Regions from separate parts of the Thalassospira sp. GO-4 genome, predicted to be linked through region 1. Evidence: riboswitches for the same ligand, from Rfam matches in the RefSeq annotation. Region 1 holds a riboswitch; the other holds the start of a gene.

Region 1 (6,091 bases):
CAAGCGTTCTCTCCTGGACACCCAACTTTTGGCTAGTCAGATATACTTTACTCGACGTTCTTATAGGAGCCAACACTCCGATGATTGAGTCGACTCAACCCGGAAGTTGGTCGAAACGCAAGTTTGATTTTATTTTCCTGATAAATAAATAGTTGCAACAACCTGCATCGTCTATTTTGGGGCGAAGTGCTGAAGCTTCAAGCGTTTGTCGGCACAAGACCGAAAATATCACGATTTTGGAACCGCCATCCGGGCCAGTTCGTCGCATCGTTCGTTCTCGGGATGGCCGGCGTGACCCTTGACCCAGTGCCATTCAACCTTGTGCGGTTTCAGGGCATCAAGCAGGCGTTGCCACAACTCGACATTCTTGACGGGTTTCTTGTCCGCCGTCTTCCAGCCGCGCTTCTGCCAGCCGAAAATCCATTTGGTAATGCCGTCACGGACATAGCTGCTGTCGGTATAAATATCGACCACACAGGGGCGTTTAAGCGCCTCAAGCGCGCTGATTGCCGCCATCATTTCCATGCGGTTATTGGTGGTTTCGGGATCACCCCCCGAAAGTTCCTTTTCCACGCCCTTGAACCGAAGGATCGCCCCCCAGCCACCCGGGCCCGGATTGCCGCTGCATGCGCCGTCGGTGTAAATCTCGACGTGGTTGTCGCCGCCATTTTGTGAATTCATCTCGTGGTATCCTTAGTCAAGTCCATAGGCGGCTGCATTGTCCACCCGTTGATGGAAACGCAGTTTATTGATGTATTCACGGGGATTTTTGGGCGTAACCAGGGCGTCTTTGGGGGTGTTGACCCAGTCATAAAGACGGGTCAGCAAAAAGCGCAGGCTTGCACCACGGGCCAGAACCGGCAAAGCGGCAATTTCCGCATCACCAAGCGACCGTACCTTGCCATATTGCGACAAAAGGTTCTTGGCCTTGGTGACGTTAAAGCTGTTGTCAGGTTCGAAGCACCAGGCATTCATGCAGATCGCAATGTCGTAGCAAAGCAGATCATTGCACGCGAAATAGAAATCAATCAGCCCCGATACATCTTCCTTGCCCGGGAAGAAGAAAACATTGTCCGGGAACAGATCGGCATGAATGACCCCCTTGGGCAGGTCATGGGGCCAGTTTGCTTCGAGATAGTCGATTTCGTCACCGATCATTTTGCCAAGACCGGGTTCGACATCATCGGCATGTTCCCGGCAACTTTCGACCAAACCACGCCATCCCTTGACGCTCAGCGCGTTGGGAAGATGCATTTCAAAATCCAGACCGGCGATATGCAACTTGGCCAATGCGGTGCCAAGACCCGCACAATGATGGGGAAGGATGCGCCGTGGCGACATGCCTTGTAAGAAGGATGTGATTGCTGCGGGCCGGCCGCACAGGCGACGAAGCGCAACACCGTCAGTGCCATGGATCGGGGTCGGACAGTTCAGTCCCTTGGCCGACAGATGATCCATCAGGCCCAGATAAAATGGCAGGTCGTCCGGATTAACGCGCTTCTCATACAGGGTCAGGATGAATGGCGCCTCGGTCGTCTGAAGCAGGAAGTTGGTGTTTTCGACACCTTCTGCGATGCCCTTGAACGAGACAACATCACCGATGTCATATTCGGCGACAAAACGGGCGATGTCTTCGTCTGAAACGTCGGTATAGACGGCCATTGGATTTAACGTGGTCCTGAACTTGAAAAGTAAGCAGCTATAATATCTTAGCTGGCAAGCTGACGTGGCAATTTGAATGTCACGTTCTCGTCGGTCAAGGTAATGGTTTCGACCGTGACGTCATAACGTTCACGGCAGGCATCAATCACTTCCTCGACCAGAATTTCCGGGGCAGAGGCACCGGCGGTAATGCCAAGGGTGCTGATACCGTCAAGCTTGTTCCAGTCAATGTCATGCGCCCGTTCGACCAGAACCGAACGTGTGCATCCTTCGCGCTTGGCGACTTCAACCAGCCGGTTGGAGTTTGACGAATTCGGTGCGCCGAGAACCAGAATCGCATCGGCCTTTTCGGCAATCAGTTTGACAGCATGCTGACGGTTGGTCGTCGCATAGCAGATGTCTTCCTTTTTCGGGACCGAAATCGCCGGGAAGCGGCGCTGAAGGATCTCGATGATCTTGGCCGTGTCATCAAGTGACAGGGTTGTCTGGGTCACGAAAGCAAGGTTTTCGGGATTTTCGACTTCAAGATTTTCGGCATCTTCTTCTGTTTCGATCAAGGTCATGCTGCCGACCGGAAGCTGGCCCATCGTACCGATGACTTCCGGGTGGCCGGCATGGCCGATCAGAAGAATATGTTTGCCATCGGCAAAATGACGTTCCGCACCACGATGGACCTTTGATACCAGCGGGCAGGTCGCATCAAGATATTCAAGCTTGCGGGTTTCGGCCGCTTCGGGGACGGATTTCGGGACCCCGTGGGCCGAAAAGATGACCGGCACACCATCGGGAACCGCGTCCAGTTCATCAACAAAAACAGCGCCCATATCACGCAGGCGGTCGACGACAAATTTGTTGTGGACGATTTCGTGACGGACATAAACCGGCGCACCATATTTTTCGAGCGCCTTTTCCACGATCTCAATCGCACGATCTACCCCGGCGCAGAAGCCGCGCGGGTTGGCAAGAACGATCCGAAGACTGGCTTTGTCAGGCATGATACGGGTCCGGTTTCCAAATTGTGCCGGGACAAGCCCGCTGCACTTATTCAAACGTTCTCGTTACATAACCTGCCTGACCTTGTGGCGCAATGACTGAGCACCGATCCCCCCGGGAACAATTGCACCCGATTTTGTGTTTTCATTTCGTGGCAATCGTCGAAGCGGGTTGTGCGGCTTACGGCGAAAGAATAGACTGCGCCACGACAGTGCAGATCATGCATATGTCAGAAAACAGATGGTTTGATAGAGGCTTGGATGACGATCGGTAACGGACTGCGGCGCGTTTGTGCATTGGGGATGGTCTCGGTTGGGGGATTGCTTGCAGCATGCAGCAGTAACCCGTTTGAAGAGCAGCCTGTTCCGACCTGCCCGGCAGCCTATCTGCCAAAGGATACGGCAAAGCTTGTTCAGTTCGCTGGCGGTGGGAAGGATCTGACCGATGTGATCGTCGAGGCAGAGTTCACCGGATATCTTGGTGACTGTGGCTATGACCTTGATGACAAGACGCTTGATGTCATCATCAGCCCGATCATTACGGCCGAGCTGGGCCCGGCGGCACAGGGGCGTTCGGCATCGTTCAAATATTTCGTCGCCCTTCGCGATCCCGATGGAAAGTTTGTTCAGAAGTCGGTGTTTGATGTGACAATGCCGTTTGCGGACAATCTTAATATGGCGCGTTACCGTGACGAGCAGGTCACCCTGTCTGTTCCGCTTGATGATGTCTGGGCCGGTCCCGACTACGAGATTTATCTCGGATTCCAGCTAAGTGCCGATCAGCTCGACTATAATCGTCGTTTCGGTACGAACTGACAGCGGCGGGTTGAAAACCTGCCCGGGTGATTGCCCGAATTTTGGGGCTGGTCGACCGGGAGCGAAATACGTATAAGGACGCATACCCAAGTGATCCCCGTGGGAGAGTGCCACGGTCCATAACGGATTGCGCGGACGCCGAAGGAGCAACCACCCCGGAAACTCTCAGGCAAACGGACCGCGGGGAGATGGGACTCTGGAAAGCAGGCGGCATCAATTTGAATTGCCGGTGACCGCCTCGCCGAAGATGTAAGCAGACCGTCGCGACAAGTCGGCTGTGATTCTTTCAGGCTCCAAGACAGAGGGGGAATGTGGTTGGCCATTGGTCGGCTATGTTTCGCAACGACTGTCCGGGAGACCTTGATGGCCGATCATCAGCCAGAACTGCTTAAAACCGCCCTTTATGACCTCCATGTGGAACTTGGCGCCAAAATGGTGCCATTCGCCGGATATGACATGCCGGTTCAATACCCGCTGGGTGTTAAGGGCGAACATCTTCATACGCGTGCCAAGGCCGGACTTTTTGATGTGTCCCACATGGGACAGGTTCGTCTGACCGGTGAAAACCGCTTCGCCGAACTTGAAAAACTGGTGCCTGGCGATATCGCGATCCTGAAACCGGGGCGCACCCGTTATTCGACCTTCACCCAGGACGATGGCACGATCCTTGACGATCTGATGATCACCAATGCCGGTGACAGCCTGTTTCTGGTGATCAATGCGGCGTGCAAGGATGACGATATTGTTCACATGCGTGCCAACCTTGGTGACGGCGTTTCCCTTGAAGAAATTGATGACCGTGCGCTGATGGCGCTTCAGGGGCCAGAGGCCGCCAATGTTCTGGCGCGCTTTGCCCCGGCTGTTGCCGATCTGAAATTCATGAGCTTTGCCGAGATTGATATTGCCGGCATTGCCTGCTTTGTCACGCGTTCGGGCTATACCGGCGAAGACGGCTATGAAATTTCCGTGCCCAATGATCGTGCCGAAGAACTTGCGCGCAAATTGCTGGCCGAGGCAGAAGTCGAGGCAATCGGTCTTGGTGCCCGTGATTCCCTGCGTCTGGAAGCAGGGCTTTGCCTTTATGGCAATGACATTGACACCACCACGACCCCGGTTGAGGCCGATCTGAACTGGATCATCAACAAGCGCCGCCGCGAAGAAGGCGGTTTCAAAGGCGCGGATGTCATTCTTGATCAGCTGGCAAACGGGGCGGATCGCAAACGTGTCGGCATCAAGCCCGAAGGCAAGGCGCCTGCACGCGAACATACCCAGATTTTGAACAGCGACGGCGAAGAGATCGGCGAAATCACATCTGGTGGTTTTGGCCCGACCGTCGATGGCCCGATTGCAATGGGCTATGTCGCAATTGAATTTTCCGAACCGGGCACCAAGGTCGATCTTATGGTGCGCGGCAAGGCCCGTCCGGCAGAGGTGGTTGAACTCCCGTTCGCACCGCATCGCTATTTCCGCGGCTGATTGCTGCAAATCTTGAGAATGTGCGGCGTGTGCCGCCTCGCAGACAACCGATCAACAGGGACAAAGATCATGGCTAAGAAATTCTCGCAGGAACATGAATGGATCGAGCTCGAAGACGGTATCGCAACCGTCGGCATCACAGATTACGCGCAGCAGTCGCTGGGCGATATCGTGTATGTCGAGCTTCCTGAAATCGGCAAGAAACTGACCAAGGACGGTGATGCCGCCGTCGTTGAATCGGTCAAGGCCGCAAGCGATGTTTATGCCCCGCTTGATGGTGAAGTTGTTGAAATCAACGAAGAACTTGATGCCAACCCGGCACTGGTGAACGAAGCACCGGAAACCGATGGCTGGTTCTTTAAAATGTCGCTGACTGATGAGTCCCAGCTTGATGAGCTGATGGATGAAGCAGCCTATAAAGACTTCGTCGAAGGTCTGTAAGTATGCGTTATCTTCCCCTGACACGTGCTGATCGCGCCGCGATGCTTGAAACCATCGGGGCGTCATCGGTTGATGAACTTTACAGTGACGTGCCCGAAGGCGCGTTGCTTGATGCGCCGGTTGACCTGCCGCATCATCTCGGTGAAATGCAGGTCGAACGCGACATGCAGGCACTGGCTGCCAAAAATATCGGTACTTCAAGTGCGCCAAGTTTTCTGGGTGCCGGTGCGTATCGCCACCATGTTCCTGCGACGGTTGACTATGTCATTCAGCGTGGTGAATTCCTGACGGCCTATACGCCCTATCAGCCGGAAATCGCACAGGGTACGTTGCAGTATCTGTTCGAATTCCAGACCCAGGTGGCATCGATCACCGGCATGGATGTGGCAAACGCATCGATGTGGGATGGCGCAACGTCCTGTGCCGAAGCCGTTCTGATGGCCTGCCGTGCGACCCGTCGCAAAAAGGCTGTTCTGTCGGGTGGTCTGCACCCGCATTACCGCGAAGTGACCGAAACCTATTGCCAGTATAGCGATACCGAAGTTGCCGGACGTGATGGCAACCCCGAACAGCAGGCCACGGTCGAAGAACTTGGCGAACTGATCGATGATCAGACTGCCTGCGTGGTTGTTCAGTATCCGGACGTCTTTGGCCGCATTCAGGACCACACCCGTCTTGCCGATCTTTGCCATGCCAAGGGAGCA
Region 2 (6,091 bases), 1.2 Mb from region 1:
ACTTGGGGACGCAAGGCCGAAAGTCATGCCGGTCGCGAGTGCGAGTACTGCCAATCGAGAGGTTTTCATCCACTTACCTTGCCGTTTTTCGAGGCCAGCCACGGAAGCGGATTGATCGCTTCTCCGTCCTGGCGCATCTCCAGATAGAGTTTAGGCGCTGTTTCACCCATAATACCAACAGGTTCGCCCGCCAACAGATATTGTCCTACCACACTGTCGAGCCGATCAAAACCGGCGATAAGACTATGGTATCCTTCGCCGTGTTCGATAATCAAGAGTCGGCCGTACCCGCGGAAGGGGCCTGCAAAGACAACTTTGCCATCAAAGGGCGAGACAACCTGCGCATTTGCGCGGGTGCTGATCTCAATTCCTTTGGATCTTGTGACGGTCAATCCGTCCGGACCACGCGATTTTTCCCCGAACAGTGTGACGACTTTGCCACTGGCAGGCATGCGCAAATGCCCATGCGCCAGGGTGATCGAACTGCCAACCGCGAATTCTTCGTCGCTTGTGCCATCCTGTTTCGGGGTGGCGGCGGCCGGTTCTTCCTTGCGGGCTGGCGGTTCGGGGGGCGTATTGCGGGCAATCGTGGTTGCGCCCAGCGTATCGGCATCGGGTTCGGTCCGGGTGGCGACATCAATTTCCGGGCGTGATCGCGGTGCAGGGAGACCTTCGGCCCGTTTGCGCAAGGTGCTCAGCAACTCGCCAAGTGATTTGGCCTCGTCAGCCAGCGCATTTACGGCCTTGGCGGCTTCGTGGGCTTCGGCCTCGGTTTCGGTGCGCAGGCGGCGCTTTTCACTCAGCAATGCGGCAAGCGATGTGCGTTCCTGTTGCAGCGCACGGGTGGCTTCGGCTACGTCCGCGCGTTGGGTGCGGATATCTTCGCGCAAACGTGCAATTTCATCGAGTTCCTTACGCAGGTCGCGGGCATGCTGTTCAACGCCGGGCAGTGCGGCCTTGAGCAATACCGCCGAACGCAAGGTATCCTGCGGCGATGTCGGAAGGGCAATGACCGCTTCGGGCGGGGTGGTCGAAAGACGCTGCAAGGCCATCAGGATGCGGGCATATTGACCGGCCTTGTCCTCAAGGCTGGTGGCCGCGACCTTTTCACGGGTTTCAAGCGATTGCAGCTGATCTTCAAGTTCGGTCAGGGTTGTCTCCAGACGCTGGGTACGGCGGGCAACCGAAATGGCTTCGGATTGCAGGGCCTGTTCCTCGGTCCAGAGTTCCCGCGATTTGCGCGACAGGAATTCTTCCTGTTTTTGCTGTTCGGACAGCTGGCTTTCAAGCTGATCAAGTTTCTTGTCAACTTTTTGAAGCGACTGGGCAAAAGAAGGCGCTGCCCCGCCTGCCAGACACAGCGCAAGCGCGGTCACGGCAGGCAGGGCGATCTCATAAGCTGACTTAGCTCGCAAGAAGCGCATCATTCTGTTTCAGGCCCTTAAGCAACGGTTTGCCAGTCATCTCGGCTGGCTGTGGCACGCCAAGGAGTTGCAGCAAAGTCGGTGCAACATCGGCAAGGCGCCCATTCTCCAATGTTACCCCTTCCGGACCGTTAACAAGAATGGTCGGCACCAGATTAAGGGTATGTGCAGTATGGGGTTCACCGGTTTCCGGATCGACCATGACCTCGCAATTGCCGTGGTCGGCGGTGACAAAGGCAACGCCGCCAACCGACTTGATCGCATCAATCACCTTGCCAAGGCAGGTATCAACGGCCTCGGCTGCTTTCATAGCAGCTGACAGAATGCCGCTATGCCCAACCATGTCGGGGTTGGCGAAGTTCAGGATGATCGCGTCATATTTTTCCGATTTGATGGCATCGACCAGTTTTTCGGTGACTTCGGGTGCGGACATTTCCGGCTGAAGGTCATAGGTCGCGACTTTGGGCGATGCGACCAGAATGCGGTCTTCACCTTCGAAAACCTGTTCTTCGCCGCCGTTAAAGAAGAACGACACATGCGGATATTTTTCGGTTTCGGCAATACGAAGCTGCTTCAGCCCGGCCTTGGAAACCACTTCGCCAAAGATGTTGGGAAGGGTTTGCGGCGGATAGATCGCATCCATGTATTTGGCGTGTTCGGACGAATATTCGACCATGCCGGCCTGAACGGCAAATTTCGGCGCGGTACCGCGATCAAACCCGTCAAATTCCGGCGCGCACAGGGCAGCAAGGATTTCGCGCGCACGGTCGGCACGGAAATTGGTCATCAGGATGCCATCGCCATCCTTGATCCCGTCAAAATCGCCAATCACAGTTGGCAGGACAAACTCGTCGGTGGTGTCATTCGCATAGGCATTGGCAATCGCGGCCTCCGCACTTTCGGCAGTGCGACCATCGGCATAGTTTTTGCCCTGAACCATGGTGAAATAGGCCTGGCTGACGCGTTCCCAACGGTTATCACGGTCCATGGCGTAATAACGCCCGGTCACGGTGACAATCTCGACATTGGCATCGCCGATCAGGGCGCGGAATTTCTCAAGGAATTTGGCAGCACTTTTCGGGGCGGTATCACGGCCATCAAGATAGGCGTGAATTTTGACCGGCACACCGGCGCCTGCGATGATTTTGGCAAGGGCGGCCATATGGGCCTGATGGGAATGCACGCCACCTTCGGACAGAAGACCGGCAATGTGGCAGACACCCTTGCTATCGCGCAGCGTTGCGATGATTTTCTTGACCGCATCGGTATCGGCGATGCTTCCGGTTTTGACGGCCTCGTCAATTTTGGGCAGTTCCTGCATGACGACACGACCGGCACCGAGGTTCATGTGACCGACTTCCGAATTGCCCATCTGGCCTTCGGGCAGGCCGACATCCAGACCACAAGCCTTGAGGAATCCGGTCGGATAATTGGCATAAAGCGCATCCCAGACAGGCGTATTGGCCAAGGCAACGGCGTTGTCCTTGGTTTCTTCGCGATACCCCCAGCCATCCAGAATACACAGCACCACAGGGCGCGGGCGCTTTACGGAATTCGATACAGTCACGTTCATAAACCCCACTGATAGAGATAAAGGCTGAATTACCCGTAAATATGGTGACTTACCGGGTAATTCGCCATCAATCCTGTTGCGCGGGCAGGGTGGGTCAACCGTTACTCACAACAGGCAAATGCGTAATTTCGGCAATTTAGCACGAATGTGGCCGCGAAACAGTACCCCGACCTGGAATTTTTTGCAGGTGCAAAGCTGCTTTTTGACAGGGGTATCAGACACAGATAATCTGCCCCCAACGGTGATCCTCAGAGACGGCAGAAATGGCGTCTCGCACCACGACGGGAGAGCCCGGTTACCCGCATAACCGGCGCCGAAGGAGCAATAGCCCCATAAAACTCTCAGGCAGATGGACCGTCGCGGATAGAGGCTCTGGAGAGAGAATTCGGCAAGCATACAGATCAAACATGTATGACCACCGGCTTCCACCGAAGGATGAAAACCTGTGGGTTGATGTTGTTTTCGACCCATGGGCGCACAATCTCAGGTCAAGGGACAGAGGGGGCAAGACACCGGTTCGTAAACGGCGCGATTTTCGCGCGTTCAAGAGCCGTGAAGGAGGCCCTTATGACCACCAATCCCGCCACCGGTCCCCGTTCGGGATCGCAGGACGGTTCTGTGCAAGACGTAAACCTTTCTGTTGTTGATCTTTATACCATCGGGATCGGACCATCGAGTTCGCATACCGTCGGACCAATGCGCGCCGGATACCGGTTTTGTCTTGAACTTGATGCCCGTAATCTTTTGACCAAGGCGGGCAGTGTTGTGGTCGATCTTTACGGATCGCTTGCCCTGACCGGCAAGGGGCACGCCACCGATACGGCCGTGATCATGGGGCTTTCGGGCCATCGACCGCGCAGTGTAGACCCCGATGATGTCGCGCCAACCGTGCAGGCCATCGACAGCAGTGCGCAATTGCAGCTTTATGGCAAGCATCCGGTTGATTTCAATCGTGAAACCAATCTGGTGTTTCACTTTACCGAAACCCTGCCACAGCATCCCAATGGCATGCGGATTACCGCATTTGACCGCGATGGCGTAAAAATTCACGAACAGGAATATTTTTCGGTCGGTGGCGGGTTCATCGTGTCTGGCGATGATCGCGGGGCGGAGTATTCCGGCGACAATATCACGTTGCCCCATCCGTTTTCATCGGCCGATGAATTGATGGCCATTTGCAAACGCGAAGGTGCATCGATTGCCGAAATCATGATGGCCAATGAACAAAGCTGGCGCAGCCCGGACGAAACATACGAATTTGTTGATCGTGTTCATCGCGCAATGATGGATTGCATTGATCGCGGGTGCAAAACCGATGGCATTTTGCCCGGCGGGCTGAATGTCAAACGCCGGGCATCAAAGCTTTATCATGAATTGACCGAAAAACCCGAAGCAGGCCTTCGCGACCCGCTGACCGTGATTGACTGGGTCAATCTTTATGCCCTTGCCGTGAACGAGGAAAATGCCGCCGGCGGACGTGTCGTGACCGCACCGACCAATGGTGCGGCTGGCGTCATTCCGGCCGTGCTTCGGTATTATGAACGGTTCGGATCGAATGTCAGTCAGACCAAAATTCGCGAATTTCTTCTGACCGCGGCGGCGATTGGGTCGATCTATAAAAAACGCGCATCCATCTCGGCGGCCGAAGTCGGTTGCCAGGGCGAGGTCGGTGTAGCCTGTTCAATGGCCGCAGGCGCGCTTTGTGCGGTTCTGGGCGGCACGCCCGAACAGGTTGAAAATGCCGCCGAAATCGGGATGGAGCACAATCTTGGCCTGACATGCGATCCGATTGGCGGTCTGGTGCAGGTCCCATGCATCGAACGCAACACAATGGGCGCGGTCAAGGCAATCAATGCCGCGCGTCTGGCAATGCGCGGTGACGGGCAGCATACCGTGTCGCTGGATCGTGTGATTGAAACCATGCGCCAGACGGGACTCGACATGCAAAGCAAGTACAAGGAAACCAGTCAGGGTGGCCTTGCCGTCAATGTCAACGTGGTTGAATGTTGATGTTACAACATTGATGAAACGCGATTTAAATCAACATCTTGGGTGATACAGTCATTTCACCGCCGGTTGGTGAAATGTGTTTCTTGCGACCTTTGGTTGGGGATCTGTTATGATCTGCGCGAGCAAACAAGGGGCAAAGACCCCACCAAAGGTTGGACCTAGACATGAGCAAAAAGCTGTTCCGCATTTACATCGCGGTCAGTCTGGATGGCTTCATTGCGCGCACCAATGGTGCGGTGGATTGGCTGGATGAATATGATCCGGCCGAATTCGGCTTTGATGATTTTCTGGACTCCGTAGGCACGCTGATCATTGGCAGAAACACCTTTGATCAGGTGATGGAATTTGGCGATTGGCCCTATGAGGCCCGCCGCACCATCGTTCTGACATCACGCGATATTCCGCAAGACCGTCCGGCCAATACCGAGGCCTATGGCGGCAGCATCATCGAACTTGTCGATCAGCTTCGCGACAGCCGCAATGGCGATGGCGATATCTGGGTTGTTGGCGGCGGAAGTGTGGTCACACAGTTCCTGTTTGGCGGTTTTGCCGATCAGCTGGATATCTTTACGATCCCGGAGGTTCTGGGGGACGGCATATCATTGTTCGGGCGTGACGCCGGTGGCATTAAACCACGGTTGCTGGCATCAGAACGCTATAATTCCGGCGTGGTGCGCAGCCAGTATGGATTGCATGATATCTGAACGAAAAACCGCGCCTTCATGGCGCGGTTTTGAGTTTTGCGGAATGACAGTTATCAACGCTTCATTGCGCCGAAAGCTTTTGTAGCTGTTCTGTGATTGTTTCGCGTACCTGCTTTAACGCTTTGATCGCGCTGGCCTGCCAATCACTATCGAGAACCATCTGCATGTTTTCCCTGTAGTGTTCAGTCACTTTAATCGGCTCGGGCGCAATTGCGGCATCTGTCGTGATGGTAATGTCGCTTCGATTGTGGACTGTGACCTGCCAGAAGCCGGGTTCGAACCACGACCAAAACTCGGCAATGTCGACTTTGACATCGGCAGCCTTATCGTAATTGGGGTCGACGGGTGTCAGGACGCGGTATCCGGCTGCCTGGAAGCCA

Evidence for each region. A riboswitch is a leader RNA that binds a small molecule or an ion and turns the genes downstream of it on or off. The one in region 1 is predicted to bind glycine.
Region 2: it holds a riboswitch for glycine, as region 1 does, so the genes downstream of both, M9H61_RS11240 (L-serine ammonia-lyase) here and gcvT (glycine cleavage system aminomethyltransferase GcvT) in region 1, are expected to answer to the same signal.

Annotation. Positions count from the first base shown of each region.
Region 1 covers NZ_CP097807.1:3,666,059-3,672,149, forward strand. The annotation lists gene rnhA (ribonuclease HI) at 229-681, opposite strand; gene M9H61_RS16780 (homoserine kinase) at 694-1,662, opposite strand; gene ispH (4-hydroxy-3-methylbut-2-enyl diphosphate reductase) at 1,710-2,657, opposite strand; gene M9H61_RS16790 (hypothetical protein) at 2,916-3,470, shown strand; glycine riboswitch at 3,561-3,661, shown strand; glycine riboswitch at 3,665-3,774, shown strand; gene gcvT (glycine cleavage system aminomethyltransferase GcvT) at 3,834-4,946, shown strand; gene gcvH (glycine cleavage system protein GcvH) at 5,016-5,387, shown strand; gene gcvPA (aminomethyl-transferring glycine dehydrogenase subunit GcvPA) at 5,390-6,091, shown strand, end outside.
Region 2 covers NZ_CP097807.1:2,428,173-2,434,263, reverse strand. The annotation lists gene M9H61_RS11255 (S41 family peptidase) at 1-69, opposite strand, end outside; gene M9H61_RS11250 (murein hydrolase activator EnvC) at 66-1,427, opposite strand; gene gpmI (2,3-bisphosphoglycerate-independent phosphoglycerate mutase) at 1,405-2,997, opposite strand; glycine riboswitch at 3,270-3,364, shown strand; gene M9H61_RS11240 (L-serine ammonia-lyase) at 3,565-5,007, shown strand; gene M9H61_RS11235 (dihydrofolate reductase family protein) at 5,172-5,711, shown strand; gene M9H61_RS11230 (hypothetical protein) at 5,773-6,091, opposite strand, start outside.